2 regions of the Ottowia pentelensis genome follow, and region 1 is predicted to be linked to the other one. Evidence: predicted binding sites of a transcription regulator. Region 1 holds the regulator's gene; the other holds the start of a gene.
The links. Region 1 encodes sigma-54, which starts transcription at its own class of promoters, with help from an activator protein. Its sites were predicted from a motif close to TGGCANGNAANCTGCTTT; they were not measured.
Positions count from the first base shown of each region.

Region 2: the regulator sigma-54 is predicted to act here: its motif matches at 2,469-2,486, upstream of ACWHMB_RS09935 (TorF family putative porin).

Region 1 is NZ_OZ224513.1:3,941,544-3,949,439, reverse strand. Features, by position in the region: gene ACWHMB_RS19250 (CaiB/BaiF CoA transferase family protein) at 1-360, opposite strand, end outside; gene ACWHMB_RS19245 (Bug family tripartite tricarboxylate transporter substrate binding protein) at 363-1,334, opposite strand; gene ACWHMB_RS19240 (enoyl-CoA hydratase/isomerase family protein) at 1,318-2,172, opposite strand; gene ACWHMB_RS19235 (hypothetical protein) at 2,248-2,433, opposite strand; gene ACWHMB_RS19230 (LysR family transcriptional regulator) at 2,533-3,438, shown strand; gene ACWHMB_RS19225 (THUMP domain-containing class I SAM-dependent RNA methyltransferase) at 3,443-4,756, opposite strand; gene ACWHMB_RS19220 (acyl-CoA thioesterase) at 4,753-5,205, opposite strand; gene rpoN (RNA polymerase factor sigma-54) at 5,221-6,768, opposite strand; gene lptB (LPS export ABC transporter ATP-binding protein) at 6,789-7,520, opposite strand; gene lptA (lipopolysaccharide transport periplasmic protein LptA) at 7,565-7,896, opposite strand, start outside.
Region 2 is NZ_OZ224513.1:2,031,683-2,039,578, reverse strand. Features, by position in the region: gene amt (ammonium transporter) at 1-1,236, opposite strand, end outside; gene ACWHMB_RS09940 (P-II family nitrogen regulator) at 1,263-1,601, opposite strand; gene ACWHMB_RS09935 (TorF family putative porin) at 1,662-2,393, opposite strand; gene ntrC (nitrogen regulation protein NR(I)) at 3,025-4,500, opposite strand; gene glnL (nitrogen regulation protein NR(II)) at 4,514-5,599, opposite strand; gene argA (amino-acid N-acetyltransferase) at 5,685-7,031, opposite strand; gene ACWHMB_RS09915 (hypothetical protein) at 7,263-7,556, shown strand; gene ACWHMB_RS09910 (DMT family transporter) at 7,687-7,896, opposite strand, start outside.

The DNA.
Region 1 (7,896 bases):
CAGGCGCCGCATGCCGGCCGGGCGCACGTTGGTGGCCAGGACGTCGGCATCTTGGGCCAGACGCAGCAGCGCGGCCCGGCCCTCGGGTTTTTTTAGGTCGAGCACGACGCTGCGCTTGTTGCGGTTCAGACCGAGGAACAGCGGCCCCAGACCTTGCTCACCGCAAGGACCGATGTGGCGCGTAGAGTCGCCCCCGGGAGCCTCAATCTTGATCACGTCGGCACCGAGATCGCCCAGCAGTTGCGTGCAGGACGGACCCATAAACACGGTGGTTAGGTCGAGCACGCGAACGTCGTGCAGGGGGCCGGTGGAGTCGGCTGAACGAATCGTCGAACTGGCTGTCATGCTGCTGGACGCCATGGTCATTGCGGCTCGATGCCGGCGCGCTGAAAGGTACTCTGGGCGCGGGCGATTTCCGAGCGAATGAAGTCCATCATTTGAGCAGGGCTGAGATCTTCGTAGAAGCCCGCGTTCGCATCGAGGAATTGCTTGTACTCCGCGCTCTGAAAGTAGGCGTTGAACACCTCGCGAATTTTGCCTAGCACCGGTTCAGGTGTTCCGGTCTTGGCGAACAAACCGGCCCATCCGTTGAGCTGAATGTCAGGCAGGCCTGCCTCGGCCATCGTCGGCGTGGAAGGAAAGGCTGCCACGCGACGCTTTGAAGTTACGGCGAGCGCCTTGAGCTTGCCGCCATGCACCTGCGGCATTGCTGCAGCACCGTCGACCATAGTGAAATCAACATGGCCGCCCAGCAAGTCAGTCATCGACTGACCACTGCCCTTGTATTGCACATCCTGGAAGTCGAGTTTGCCTTGTTGACGAAGAAGGTTGACGGCTAACTGCTGAAACGGACTGCCCGTCGCAGCCGAATACTTGCCCGGATTTTTTCGAATGAGATCCACCAGTTCTGCGGCCGTTTTCACGTTCAGGGAAGGGCTGGCCAATAGCACCATGGGAGAAAACAAGGCGGGCGCCACAGGGACGAAGTCTCGCAGCGGGTCGTAGGGTAGCTTCTTGAACAAAGCCGAGTTGACGCCGTGTGTGCTGCCGCCGGTGTAGAGCAACGTGTAGCCATCAGCGGGTGAGCGCAAGACATCGTTGATACCAATGAACGCATTGCCCCCTGGCTTGTTATCAACGATCACCGTCCATCCGGTGGCCATGGCAACCCGTTGGCTGAAATGGCGCGCCGTGTTGTCGGTGCCGCTACCAGACGCATAAGGAACGACGATGCGAATGGGTCTATCGGGAAAGCTGGACTGCGCGTAGGCAACCGGGCTCAAGGCGATGCCTGCGGCAGCGCCAAGCACAAAAAGGTCACGTCGGTTCAGCATGATGGGTCTCCTTTGGATAACGGGCAGGGGGATGGGGCCACTGGAACATCGGTGGCTGCTTGGCTAAAAATCGCTTGATCGCCTCTCGGTGATAAGCCGAGGAGAACGCCACACCCTGGGCATTGGCCTCAAGCTCGATGATCGAGCGCAAGTCGGAGGACAGGGTGTTGTTTAGGGCCGTCTTGGTCATGGCTACTGCCGCCTGTGAGGCGCTGGCCAAGGCCTGCGCCAATTCCACGGCTCGCGGCAGTGCCTTACCCCTGGGCACCACCTCCATCGCAATGCCCCACTCCTGCGCCTGTCGCGCATCGAGTTCCTGGGCGCTGAACATGAGTTGCTTGGCACGCTGTACACCAATCATGCGCGGCAGGGTATAGAGCGCGCCGCTGTCGGGCACAAGTCCGACGCGCGCAAAGGACATGCAAAAGCGCGCGCCTTCTGCCGCGATGATGATGTCCGCCAGCAGAGCTAGACCAAAGCCACCTCCGAATGCGCAGCCCTCGACCGCAGATATCACCGGTTTGTCGCAGGTGTACAGCGCGGCCACGTTGTCCAGCATGCGTCGCATGCGTTGTCGTCCAGCTTCTGCCGTCATGCCGTCGCCCGATTGCATCGATCCAATGTCTCCTCCCGCGCAGAAGTGCCCTCCGTTGCCGGTCAGCACGATCGCGCGGACGTCGTCGTCGCCAATGGCGTGGGCGACGGCGCGCGCGAATTCGCCTCGCATCTCCATGTCCATCGCGTTGCGGCGCTCCGGACGGTCAAAGGTGATCACCGCAACGCGCTCATGCAATGCGCAGGAAACTCCGTGTTGGTTCGAGGTGGAAAACTGAGACATAGCGGTACCTGTTCTGTTGAGTGATTTCGTTTCATTGCCGTTCAACGTCAATGGCGTACGTGGATCGTTCTGTCCTTACGTGTGGGTATGCACGACGATGGCGTGCACGGGGTTGATCCCAGAAGCGGCGTAGCCGAACGAACGGCCTTCCGGAGCGACGACCGAATCGCCCGCCTTGGCGCTGACCGGCTCGTCGGCGATTTGGCCGGCCAGCACCTGGCCCAACTCCAGCACACGAACCCCGTCAAGCACGCCCGTCATCGTCTTGTCTCCTGAAATTGGCGTTCAGTCTAGGCACCGGGGCCTGATATGGGAAGCGCTATATTTCTATATCTGTGATGACGAAACAGGATCAATCCCATGCGCATCGACCTGAGCCTGCGGCAACTCGAAGCCTTCGCGCAGGTGGCGTCCAGCGGCAGCTTTCGGCGCGCCGCCGCCGAGCTGGGACAGGCCCAGCCCGTCGTCAGCCGCCTGATCGGCCAGGCCGAGCAGACGCTGGGCGTGCGCCTGTTCGACCGCGACACGCGCCGGGTCGAGATCACCGCCGCCGGGCGCGAACTGCTGCCCATCGCGCGGCGCATCCTGCGCGACTTCGACGGTGCGTTGAGCGAGCTGGGCGACTTCATGCAGGGGCGCAGCGGCCACGTCACGGTGGCGGCGCTGCCGTCCACCGGCGCGGCGCTGGTGCCGCAGGCCATGGTGGCCTTGCGGCGCACGCATCTTGCGGTGGAGTTCAGTCTGATCGAGGCCACCGCCGACGCCCTGTGGGTGGCGGTAGAAGAGGGCCGCGCCGACCTGGGCCTGAGCGTGCGCCCGGCACCGCAGCAGCGCCTGCGCTATCAGCCGCTGCTGGACGACCCGATGGTGCTGCTGTGCCGCGCCGACGACCCGCTGGCCGCGCGCGCCTCGGTGCCTTGGTCGGTGTTCGCGCAGCGGCCCTACATCGCCAGCGCGCTGCACACCAGCATCCGGCCCATCACCGACGCGGTGTTCATGCAAAGGCGCATCACGCTGCGGCCGGTGCTCGACTGCCCCAGCGTGACGGCCTGCGGCGCGCTGGTGGCGGCTGGCCTGGGCATCAGTGCGCTGCCGCGCCTGACGCTGGGCCTGATGAGCATGGAAGGCCTGGCCGCCGTGCCGCTGGTGCGCCCGCAGGCCAGCCGGGCGATCGGCATCGTCACGCGCATCGGGCGCACGCTGCCGCCGGTGGCCCACGCCTTCATGGCCACGCTGCTGGCGCAGCATGGGTCGGCGCGGGCTTGATGGGCTAAGCGCCGGGCTGCGGCGGGCGCGGCGTGCGCGCCGTCAAATCGAACCTGAACAGCCGGCACTCGATCGGCCCGTTCCACAGCGGCACGCGGCGCGACTCCTTCAGGCGCAGGCGGCCGGGCAGCTTGAGGTCGGGCGTCAGCAGCCAGGCGCTCCAGCCGGCGTAGTGGCTCTTCCAGTGCGCGGCCAGGCGGGCGAAGAATTCGTCGCCGGCGTTGACTTCATCCGCAGCGGCCGCGCCGGCACGCTGGCGCGCGAGCGTGCCGCTCTGGAAGGCCTCGCGGCCGCGCCCGGCGCCCGCCACGCCGGCGGCGGCGATGCGCTCGCCGTAGGGTGGATTCATCAGGATCACGCCGGCCTGATCGCTGGGCGGCAGGCGCTGCAGCGCGTCGCCGCCGCGCAGCTGCACGGCCTGCGCCACACCGGCGCGCGCGGCGTTGCGCTGGGCAAAATCGACCATGCGGTGCGCGACGTCGCTGCCGAACACGCGCATCGCCGCGGATTTCAAGCCATTTTGGCCTTCAGCGCCCGCTGAACAAGCGCGAGCAGCTTCTGATTTGATAGCATGCCACTGCGCGGCGTCGAAGCCCTTCAGGCGCTCGAAGGCGAAGCGACGCTGCCCGCCGGCGGGCAGGCCCAGCGCCAGCTGCGCGGCCTCGATGACGATGGTGCCCGAGCCGCAGCAGGGGTCGTACAGCGGCAGCGGCGAGACGCTGCGCGTGGCCGGCTGCCACCAGCCGCTGGCGGCCAGCATGGCGGCGGCCAGCGTCTCCTTCAGCGGCGCCTCGCCCTTGTCCTGGCGCCAGCCGCGCTTGAACAGGGGCTCGCCGCTGGTGTCGATGTAAAGCTGGGCCTGGTCGGCCGTCAGGTGCGCCTGCACGCGCACGTCGGGCCGCTGGGTGTCGATGCTGGGACGCACGCCGCCGGCCTGCTGGCGAAAGCGGTCGGCCACCGCGTCCTTGATGCGCAGGGTGGCGAAGTTCAGGCTTTTGAGCGGGCTGGCCTGCGCCGTCAGGTCGACGCGAAAGCTCTGGCGTGGCGTGAACCAGTCTTCCCAGGCCACGCCGGCGGCCAGCGCGTACAGATCCTGCTCGCCCTGATACGGCGCGTGCGCCAGCTCCACCAGCACGCGTTGCGCCAGGCGGCTCATCAGGTTCAGGCGCAGCACGCAGGCCCAGTCGCCGCGCACGCGCACGCCGCCGCGCAGCGTCAACAGCTCGTCGCCGACCAGGCCGGTGAGGCCGTGCACCTCGTCGGCCAGATAGTCCTCCACGCCGCCGGCGCAGGGCAGGAACAGGGTCAGCGTGGTCATGCGGTTGCATCGGCCATTGAGGCGCAGCGCTGCAGCTGGTGCAGAGCGGCCATGGGAATCGGGGTGACGCGGCGCGTGGCCGGGTCGATGAAGACGATGCCGGTCTTGCCGCGCGCCACCTCGCGGCGTTGCGCCGTCTCGGTCATGCAGAACACCAGATCGAAGCCGTAGCGGTTGAAGTCGGCCGGCTGCATCTGCACGCGCAGGGTTTCGCCATGAAAGGCCTCGGACTTGTACTGCGCCAGCATGTCGCCGACCACGATGGCGGTGCCGTCGACGTGGCCCTCGCGGTAGCCCAGCGACTGGAAAAAGCGCAGCCGCGCCTCGGACACCAGGCTCAGCAGCTGGGCGTTGTCCAGGTGCCCGCCCTGGTTGACGTGGCTGATGTAGACCTGCAGCTCGGTGGCAAAGCCGAAGCGCGCCGGGAGGTCGAAAACGATGCGGGCCATGGGGGAAACAGCGGTCTAAAGCTGCTTGCGCAGCGGGGTGGGGGCGATCTTCATCGCCTCGCGGTACTTGGCCACGGTGCGGCGCGCGCAGTCGATGCCCTGCTCCTTCAGCATCTCGGCCAGCCGCTGGTCGGACAGCGGGCGGCGCGGGTCTTCGGCGGCGATGAACTGCTTGATGAGCGCGCGCACCGCGGTGCTGCTGGCGTTGCCGCCGGCCTCGGTGCCCAGGGCCGAGCCGAAGAAATACTTCAGCTCGAAGGTGCCGCGCGGCGTGGCCATGTACTTGGCGGTGGTCACGCGCGAGATGGTCGACTCATGCACGCCCAGCGCCTCGGCCAGCTCGCGCTGCACCAGCGGGCGCATGGCCAGCTCGCCGTGGGTGAAGAAGCTGCGCTGGCGCTGCACGATGGCCTCGCTCACGCGCAGGATGGTGTCGAAGCGCTGCTGGATGTTGCGGATGAACCAGCGCGCCTCCTGCAGCTGCTGGCTCAGCGCCGCATGGCCGCCGCCCTCCTTGCCGCCGCGCAGCGCGCGCGCGTACAGGTCGTGCACGCGCAGGCGCGGCAGCACCTCGGGGTTGAGCTGCACGCGCAGGCGCTGGCTCGCGCCGCTGGCCGAGACGATGACGTCGGGCACGATGACGTTGTGCTCGACATCGGCAAAGCGCCGGCCGGGCTTGGGCTCCAGCGTGGCGATCAGGGCCATGGCGGCGCGCACCGCGGCCTCGTCCTGGCCGCTGGCCTGCGCCAGGCGGCGCAGGTCGCGGCGGGCCAGCGCGTCCAGCGCCTGGGGCTGGGCCAGCAGGGCCAGCGCGGCGCGAGCGCTGGCCTGGGTGGCGGGCGGCAGCGCGGTGTCGGCCACAAGCGCCTTGAGCTGCAGCGCCAGGCACTCGGGCAAGTCGCGCGCACCCACGCCGGCCGGCTCCATCGACTGCAGCAGCTTGAGCGCGAAGCTGAAGCGGTGCACCAGGGTGTCGAGCGCGTCCAGCTCGTCGCTGTCGTCCACCAGGGTGGCGGCCAGTTGCGCCAGCGAGTCCTCCAGGTAGCCGTCCTCGTTCAGCGACTCGATCAGAAAGCGCAGTACCGCCGCGTCCTCGGGCGCCAGCCGCAGCGCCAGCATCTGGGTGTGCAGGTGGGCGGCCAGCGACTCGTGCGGCGCGTCGCGCTCGCCCGGCTCGCGCTCGTCGCCGCTCGCGCCGGGGCCGGCGGCGTCGCCCCATTCGCGGTCGCTGGGCGCGTCGGCGCCATCGCCCTCCCAGTCGTCCGGCCAGTCCTGTTTGGACTCGAATTCGGCTTCAGCGCCCGTCGAATCAGCGCCAGCAGCTTCCGAATCGATAGCGTCGCGGGAGTCGGCGGCCTCGCGCTCGCGCGGCTCGCGCGCGGGCTCGGGGGGCTCGGCGTCGGCGTGTTCGTCCTCGCGCTCCAGGAAGGGGTTGTCCAGCAGCATCTGCTCGACCTCGCTGGCCAGCTCCAGCGTGGACAGCTGCAGCAGGCGGATCGACTGCTGCAGCTGCGGCGTCAGCGCCAGTTGCTGCGAAACGCGAAGGGAAAGCCCGGGTTTCACCGCGTACTGCCCGCCCGGACTCAGAGCCGGAAATGCTCGCCGAGATAGACCCGGCGCACGTCCGGGTTCGCCACGATGTCGGTGGGCGTGCCGGTGGCCAGCACGCGCCCCTCGGTGATGATGACCGCGTGGTCGCAGATGCCCAGCGTTTCGCGCACGTTGTGGTCGGTGATCAGCACGCCGATGCCGCGCGACTTGAGGAAGGCGATGATGCGCTGGATCTCGATCACGGCGATCGGGTCGATGCCGGCAAAGGGCTCGTCCAGCAGGATGAAGCGCGGCTGCGTGGCCAGCGCGCGGGCGATTTCGACGCGCCGGCGCTCGCCGCCCGACAGCGAGGGCGCGGGCGAGTCGCGCAGGTCCTGCACGTGCAGCTGCTCCAGCAGCTCGGTCAGGCGCCGCTCGATCTCGGTGCGGCCCAGCGGGTGGCCGTCCTCGCCGTGCTGCAGCTCCAGCACGGCGCGCACGTTCTCGGCCACCGTCAGCTTGCGAAAGATCGAGGCTTCCTGCGGCAGGTAGGACAGGCCCAGGCGCGAGCGCCGGTGGATCGGCATGTGCTCGACCGCCTGCTCGTCGATGCGGATGCTGCCGGCGTCGGCGCGCACCAAGCCAACGATCATGTAGAAGGAGGTCGTCTTGCCGGCGCCGTTGGGGCCCAACAGGCCCACCACCTCGCCGCTGGTCACGTCCAGCGACACGTCGTGCACCACGCGGCGCGCGCCGTAGTTCTTGCGCAGCCCGCGCACCTGCATGCGGCTGCGGGCGCCGTCGGCCGGGGCGCTGCGGGTGGTCAGGTTCACTGCGCGGGTCCGGTGGGCGGCAGGCCCTGCGCCGGCTGCAGCGGCAGCGCGGCCGGCGCCGGCTGGCTGGCCGCGTTGCGCGGTGCCAGCACCGCGCGCACGCGGCCGCTGCCGGCGGCGGGCGTGCCGGCCTGGTGGGGCGCGCCCTCGACGGTGTAGACCTCGGTGCGGTTGTTGTAGACGATGACGTCGCCCGTCACCTGGTCCTGCAGCGTGGTGCCGACCAGGCGGCGCATCTCGGCGTGCCGCACGAAGCGCACGATGTCGCTCTTGCCGTCGTAGGTGATGGAGTCGGCCTCGCCCTCGATGAACTCGTTGACACCCTCGC
Region 2 (7,896 bases), 1.9 Mb from region 1:
CTCGTCTTCCTCGCTGACGCGCAGGCCGAACACCAAGTCGGCGATCTTGAAGGCGATGAAGGCCGCGATGCCCGACCACACCACGGTCATCAGCACGCTCTTGGTCTGCACCCACACCTGGTGCGCCATGGCGAAGTCGGCGCCCTGCGTGCCGCCCAGGGCGGGCGCGGCAAACACGCCGGTCAGGATGGCGCCGATGATGCCGCCCACGCCGTGCACGCCGAAGACGTCGAAGGCGTCGTCCACCTTCAGCATGCGCTTCAAGCCGCCCACGCCCCACAGGCACACCACGCCGGCCACGGCGCCGATGACGATGGCGCCCATGGGGCCGACGAAGCCGGCCGCCGGCGTGACCGCCACCAGCCCCGCCACGGCGCCCGAGGCCGCGCCCAGCATCGAGGCCTTGCCCTTGTGCAGCGCCTCGGCGGCCGACCAACTCAGCGTGGCGGCGGCCGTGGCCAGCACCGTGGTGACGAAGGCCAGGCCAGCCTGCCCGTTGGCGGCGCCGGCCGAGCCGGCGTTGAAGCCGAACCAGCCCACCCACAGCAGCGAGGCGCCGACCATGGTCAGCGTCAGGCTGTGCGGCGCCATGGCCTCTCGGCCGAAGCCGATGCGCTTGCCCACCATGTAGGCGCCCACCAGGCCGGCCATGCCGGCGTTGATGTGCACCACGGTGCCGCCGGCAAAGTCCAGCGCGCCGTCCTTGGCCAGCAGGCCACCGCCCCACACCATGTGCGCGATGGGCACGTAGCTGAGCGTGAACCACAGCACCGCGAACAGCAGCACCGCCGCAAAGCGCGCGCGCTCGGCAAAGGCGCCCACCGTCAGCGCCACCGTGATGGCGGCAAAGGTGCCCTGGAAGGCCAGGAACACGTATTCGGGGATGGTGGGCAGCCCGCCAAACGTCTCTGGCGTGACGCCCTTGAGGAACAGCTTGTCCAGCCCGCCGAAGAAGTTGCCCTCGCCGCTGAAGGTCAGGCTGTAGCCGTAGATGGCCCACAGCAGGGTGACCAGCGCGAAGATGACGAACACCTGCACCAGCACGCTCAGCATGTTCTTGCTGCGCGCCAGGCCGCCGTAGAACAGCGCCAGGCCGGGAATGGTCATCAGGATCACCAGCAGGGTGGAGGTTAGCATCCAGGCGGTGTCGCCCGAGTTGAGCGCGGGCACGGGCGCGTCGGCGGCAAAGGCTGGGGCGGCCAGCAGCAGCGCCAGCAGGAGGGAAATGCGTTTCATGTTGGGAGGCTCCAGGGTGCGTGCGGTCAAAGGGCTTCGGTGCCGGTCTCGCCGGTGCGGATGCGCAGGACGTGTTCGAGCGCGGTGACGAAAATCTTGCCGTCGCCGATCTTGCCGGTGCGCGCGCCCTGCTCGATGGCCTCGATCACGCGCTCCAGGTCACCGTCGGCCACGGCCGTCTCGATGCGGATCTTGGGCAGGAAGTCGACCACGTACTCGGCGCCGCGGTACAGCTCGGTGTGGCCCTTCTGCCGGCCGAAGCCCTTGACCTCGGACACCGTCAGGCCCGAGGCGCCGACGGCGGCCAGGGCCTCGCGCACCTCCTCGAGCTTGAAGGGTTTGATGATGGCGGTCACCAGTTTCATGTTGCTTCCTTTTTGATAGCTGTTCGCGCTTGATTCATGGCCACTGGAGTGGCTTTTGGCTTAAAACGAATACTTGATGCCCAGCACCAGCGCGGTGCGGCCGGTGAAGCGCCCCGAGGGCGTGACGTAAAGCGCCTTGTCGGCGTTGGTGCCGACCACGGCGGCGCTGGCCGACAGGCCGTTGCCGAAGTCCTTGTTCAGCGTCAGTGCGTAGTCGGTGTAGGCCAGCGCGCCGTTGTGGCGCACGCCCTGGCGGCCAACGTGCGGCACCACCGACCAGCCCTCGCCCAGGTCCAGGTTGGCGCTCAGGTCGAGGTAGCCGCTGCCCTTGCTGTCGGCCACGCCGAACAGATTGGTGAGCGCGTGCGAGTACTTCAGCGTGACCATTTCGTAAGTCAGCGCGCCGTAGATCTCGGTGGTGTTGGGGCTGACCGCCAGCCGCGCGCTGGGGTACTGGTAGCGCAGCAGGCCGACGTCGTAGCCGAGCGGGCCGGCGCTGCCCTTGTAGCCGCCGTAGACGTCCCATTCCATCGGCGCGTCGCCGCCGCCGTCCTTGATCCAGCGGATCGACGACAGCCAGGTGCCCAGGTACAGGCCGCTGGCGTGGCTGTAGTCGGCGCCGGCACTGATGGCGGGATCGAGGCGGCTTTGCGAGATGCCGCGATAGCGGTAGTCGCTGACGGCGCCCAGGTTGAAACTCAGGCTGTGCTCGGGCTTGGCGGCGGCAGCAGTGCTCGGCTCGGCGGTCTGGGCCGACGCGCCCAGGCTGGCGCCCAACAGGCCGGCGGCCAAGAGGGCGGATATCAGGGGGGATGACGAAGGGTGCAAGGTCTCTCTCCTGGGGTTGAAATGGCGGACGCAAGCCTTCAAGCAGATACCGTGCCATGTCAGATCCGGGGCCGCGCGACGGCGCTGCAACGCCGTGGGGGAGCGCGGGCGCTGCTTCAGTGCGACTCCAGTGCGCCCCGGTTCAGGGCGCGTGTGTCGGTGGGTGCTGCACCACTCGCGTGCATGGCCGTGCACGTTTGCGTGCAGGCCGAGGGCGGGCCTTGCGCCGCTTCTGGGGGCCGACACTGATACCCAGTTGCAATCAACGTGTTGAGAACGCCGGGCGGGTGGTGGTGGGCCAAGGGGCTTGGGTGGGCAGCTCCGCTCGTGTCCCCCGCTGTCCGTCTGCGACGGCCATCTCCGCCTTGACCTCGCTGCGCTGCCCACCCAAGCCCCTTGGCGGGAGGCGGCAATCACCCACCAGGCGGCCTGCGCTGCCAGCAACGCCACGGATCAGGCCGTTGGGGTGCCCGGCGCAGTGAAGTGAAGGCGGAGCCGGCCGCAGGCCGGTGGGGGACATGAACGAAGCCGGGCGCCCCGACGGCCTGATCCCGCCCCGCGGCGGGCGTTTAGTCTTTTCGAATGCGAAACCGAATCAGTCGTCCAGCCCCAGGTCCTGCATCTTGCGCGTGATGGTGTTGCGCCCGATGCCCAGCTTTTGCGCCGCCTCGGCGCGGCGGCCGTTGGTCAGCGCCAGGGCGGTGCGCAGCAGTTCGCCCTCGAAGCGCTCGGCCAGCTGCTTCCAGACCTCGGGCTCGCCGGCCTCCAGCCGGGTGCGGGCCTCGTGGGCGAGGGCGGCAGCCCAATCGGCCGGGGCGCTGGCTTCGCTGCCTCCACCCGCGACCGCAGCGGGCAGCGCGGCGCGGGCTTCAGTAAACGCGGTGGCCGGCGCCGGCGCGGTGGCGGGCGGCGATGCCGCGCCGAACAGGTCGGCCGGCAAGTCCTCGGGCTGGATCAGCTGCGTGGGCGCCATCACCGTCAGCCAGCGGCACAGGTTCTCGAGCTGGCGCACGTTGCCGGGGTAGTCGAAGGCGGCCAGGCGGGCCAGCGCGGCGTCGGCGATGCGCTTGGGCTCCACGCCCAGCTCCTGCGCGCTGCGCGCCAGAAAAAAGCGCGCCAGCTCGGGGATGTCCTCGCGGCGCTCGCGCAGCGGCGGCAGGCGCAGGCGGATGACGTTCAGGCGGTGGTACAGGTCTTCGCGGAAGCTGCCTTCGCGCACCTGCTGCTCCAGGTTCTGGTGCGTGGCGGCGATGATGCGCGCATCCACCTTCAGCGGCTGCTGGCCGCCAACGCGGTAGAACTGGCCGTCGCTGAGCACGCGCAGCAGGCGCGTCTGCAGCTCCAGCGGCATGTCGCCGATCTCGTCCAGAAACAGCGTGCCGCCGGCGGCCTGCTCGAAGCGGCCGCGCCGCAGCGCCTGCGCGCCGGTGAAGGCGCCGCGCTCATGGCCGAACAGCTCGCTTTCCAGCAAATCCTTGGGCACGGCCGCGGTGTTGATGGCGACGAAGGGGCCGGCCGCGCGCCGGCTGTGGCGGTGCAGGGCCAGGGCCACCAGCTCCTTGCCCGTGCCGCTGGCGCCGGTGACCAGCACCGTGGCCTGGCTCTGGCTCAGGCGGCCGATGGCGCGAAACACCTCCTGCATGGCGGGCGCCTGGCCCAGCATCTGCGGCATGTCCGCCGCGCCGGCCTCGGCCGCCGGGTCGTGCCGGCTTTCATCGATGGCGCGGCGGATCAGCTCGACCGCGCGCGCCACGTCGAAGGGCTTGGGCAAATACTCGAAGGCACCGCTTTGAAACGCGCCCACGGCGCTGTCGAGGTCGGTGTAGGCGGTCATGACGATGACCGGCAGATCGGGCTGTCGGCGCTTGACCTCGGCCAGCAGTTCGATGCCGCTGCCGCCCGGCATGCGGATGTCGCTGACCAGCACCTGCGGCGCGTCGCCGGCGTCCAGCGCCGCCAGCACCTCGCGCGGGTCGCTGAACAGGCGCACCGGCAGCTGCTCGCGCTCCAGCGCGCGCTGCAGCACGAAGCGGATGGATTGGTCGTCGTCGATGACCCAGATGGGTTTCATGAGAGTAGCTCCATCAGCGCACCGGCAGCAGCAGCTTGAAGCGCGTCAGCCCGCCCGTGCTTTCGTATTCGATCGTGCCCTCGTGCTGCTGCACGAAGGTCTGCGCCAGCGCCAGGCCCAGGCCGGTGCCGTCGGCGCGGCCGGACACCAGGGGCTGGAAGATGCGCTCGCGCAGCTCCGCGGGCACGCCGGGGCCGTTGTCTTCCACCTGCAGCTCGATGGCCAGCCGAAAGCGCTGCTGGCCGATGGTGAGCTGGCGCGCCACGCGCGTGCGCAGGGTGATGCACGCGTCGCCGGCCGTGATGCGCGCGGCCAGCGCCTGGGCGGCGTTGCGCACGATGTTCAGCAGTGCCTGGATCAGCCGCTCGCGGTCGCCGCGCAGCTCGGGCAGCGAGGCGTCGTAGTCGCGCCGGATGTCCAGCCCGCGCGGAAACTCGGCCAGCACCACGGCGCGCACGCGCTCGCACACTTCGTGGATGTTGACCTCGCCCAGCACCAGCGCGCGCTGGTGCGGCGCCAGCAGCCGGTCGACCAGCGCCTGCAGGCGGTCGGCCTCGTGGATGATGACGTCGGTGTACTCGGCGGATTCGGCAAAGTCGCGCGCCGCCGCCGCCAGCGCCAGCAGCTGCGCCGCGCCGCGAATGCCGCCCAGCGGGTTCTTGATCTCGTGCGCCAGGTTGCGCAGCAGCTCCTTTTGCTCGCGCGCCAGGCGGTGCGTGCGCTCCTCGCGGTCCTGGCGCGCCTGCTGCTCGATTTCGATCATCTCCAGCAGCACACCGCCGCGCGCGCCCCCGCGCTCCAGCGGGCTGACGACCACGTGCACCGGCAGCGGATGCGCGCCCGGCGCCGGGCCGTGCAGCGTGGCCTCGAAGCGGCTGACCATCAGCTCGCCGGTGCGCTGCAGCGCATCGCGCAGCGGCGCCGGATCGACGAACCAGTCCAGCGCCTGGCCCTGCACCAGCTTGCGGCGCGACTGGCACAGCGCGTTTTCCAGCGCCGCGTTGACCCGCTCGCAGCGGCCGTCCACGCGCACCACGGCCACCAGGGTGGCGAGCAGGTCGAAGGCGTCGGCTGGCAGGGCGTCGGGCGGGGTGCTCATGCAAGGGAAGGCCGGGTCAGCGGGCGGGTTTATGAGCCAAACTGGCCTGTAGCGCCCGCTGAATCTGCGCGAGCAGCTATGATTTTCAAAGTTCCTTGACCAGCACCTGGCTGCGCCGGTCCCAGTTGTACTTGCGCTTGCGCGCGTCGGGCAGCCAGTCCGGGTCCACCGGCTGAAAGCCGCGCTTGATGAACCAGTGCATGGTGCGCGTGGTCAGCACGAAGATGCTCGTCAGGCCCATCAGGCGCGCGCGCTGTTCCACGCGCTTCAAGACCTTTTCGCCGTCGCCCTGGCCCTGGCTTTGCGGCGACACGGTGAGCGCGGCCATCTCGGCCGTGCCGGCGTCGGGGTAGGGGTAGAGCGCGGCGCAGGCGAAGATCACGCCGTCGTGCTCCAGCACGGTGTAGTTGCCGATGTCGCGCTCGATGTCGGTGCGGCTGCGCTTGACCAGGGTGCCGTCCTTCTCGAACGGCTCGATCAGCTGCAGGATGCCGCCCACGTCGTCGGCGTCGGCCTCGCGCAGGCTTTCCAGCTTTTCGTCGACCACCATGGTGCCAATGCCGTCGTGCACGTAGACCTCCAGCAGCAGCGCGCCGTCGCGCGCGTAGGGCAGGATGTGGCTGCGCTCCACGCCGTGCTCGCAGGCATCGACGCAGTGGCGCAGGTAAAAGCTGTCGTCGGTCGGCCGCTCGGGCTTGGGCAGGCGCGCCAGCATGGCGCGCGCCTCGGCCAGCGGAACCTCGGTGTCGATCGGGTTGTCGTCGGACTCGGGCTCGCCCGGGTGCATGCGCAGGCCGGGCGTCTCGGTCAAGAAGAGCAGCTTGTCGGCCTGCAGCGCCACCGCCACCGAGGTGGCGACTTCCTCCATCGCCAGGTTGAAGGCCTCGCCCGTGGGCGAAAAGCCGAACGGCGACAGCAGCACCAGGGCGCCGCTGTCGAGCGAGCGGCGGATGCCCGCCACGTCCACCTTGCGCACCACGCCCGTGCTCTTGAAGTCCACCCCGTCGATGATGCCCAGCGGCCGCGCGGTGATGAAGTTGCCCGAAATCACCCGCACCGTGGCGCCCGCCATCGGCGTGTTGGGCAGGCCCTGGCTGAAGGCCGCCTCGATCTCGAAGCGCAGCTGCCCCGCCGCCTCCTGCGCGCAGTCCAGCGCCACCTCGTCGGTGATGCGCTGGCCGTGCGAATACCTGGGCTGATGCCCCTTGGTGGCCAGCTGCTCGTTGATCTGCGGCCGAAAGCCGTGCACCAGCACCAGCTTGACGCCCATGCTCTGGATCAGCGCCAGGTCGGTGGCGATGGACGCCAGCTTGCCTGCCGCAATGGCCTCGCCCACCACGCCGACGACAAAGGTCTTGCCGCGGTGCATGTGGATGTAGGGCGCAACCGAGCGAAACCAGGGGACGAAGGTGAAGTTGAAGACGGTGGACATGGGCGAAGGCATGGGGAGGAGGGCGCCTGCAAGCACACGCCCGGGCGGGCGCAAGGATAACGCCCCACGGCGGCAGGGGCCGTGGCCAGCGCGCTGTTTTTATTGGCGAAGCAGCGCCAGGCTGGCCCAAAGTACACCAGCGGAGCCTGCGCGGGTGCAAGGCTGCGGGCTTGTCCACGATCCGACGGGCCCCTGCGTTGAAGGGGCTCGATCATCCTGAAAGGCGTTGCCATGAAATCGTCTGCTCTCGCGGCCTGCGGCCTGGCCGCTCTGTTGGCTTTCTCCTCGGGCGCGGCCAGCGCCAAGGGCTGCATCAAGGGCGCGGCCGTGGGCGCGGTGGCCGGCCACTATGCCGGGCATCACGCCGTGATCGGCGCGGTCGGCGGCTGTTTTGCCGGGCGGCACCTGGCCAAGACCAAGGCGGCCGAGCAAAAGGCCGCCCTGCAGCGGGCCGATCAGCAGCGGGCCGACCAGGGCAGCACGGTGCACGCCGGCACGCTGCAAACCACCGCGCCGGCCCACTGACCGGCCCGCGCCCCGGTCAGGGGCGGCGCTCCAGCGCCAGTTTCAACCCAGGCCCCAGCAGCACGGCGCCGCTGGTGCGATAAATCCAGCGCAGCGCCTGCGATTGTGAATGACTGCCAAGACAAGGCCGTCAAACGGCCCGCTGACGCGGGGTGGCCGGCCAACGCAGCCAGCGGTTGAACACCAGCACCCCCGCCAAAACCGCGACCATGCCCGCCACCTGGCTCGCGTCGGGTATCTGGCCCAGCAGCAGGTTGACCAGCAGCGTAAAGACCGGAACCAGGTTGAAGGCGATGGCTGCCTTGTCCGGCCCGATGGCCTGCACGCCGCGCAGCCAGAA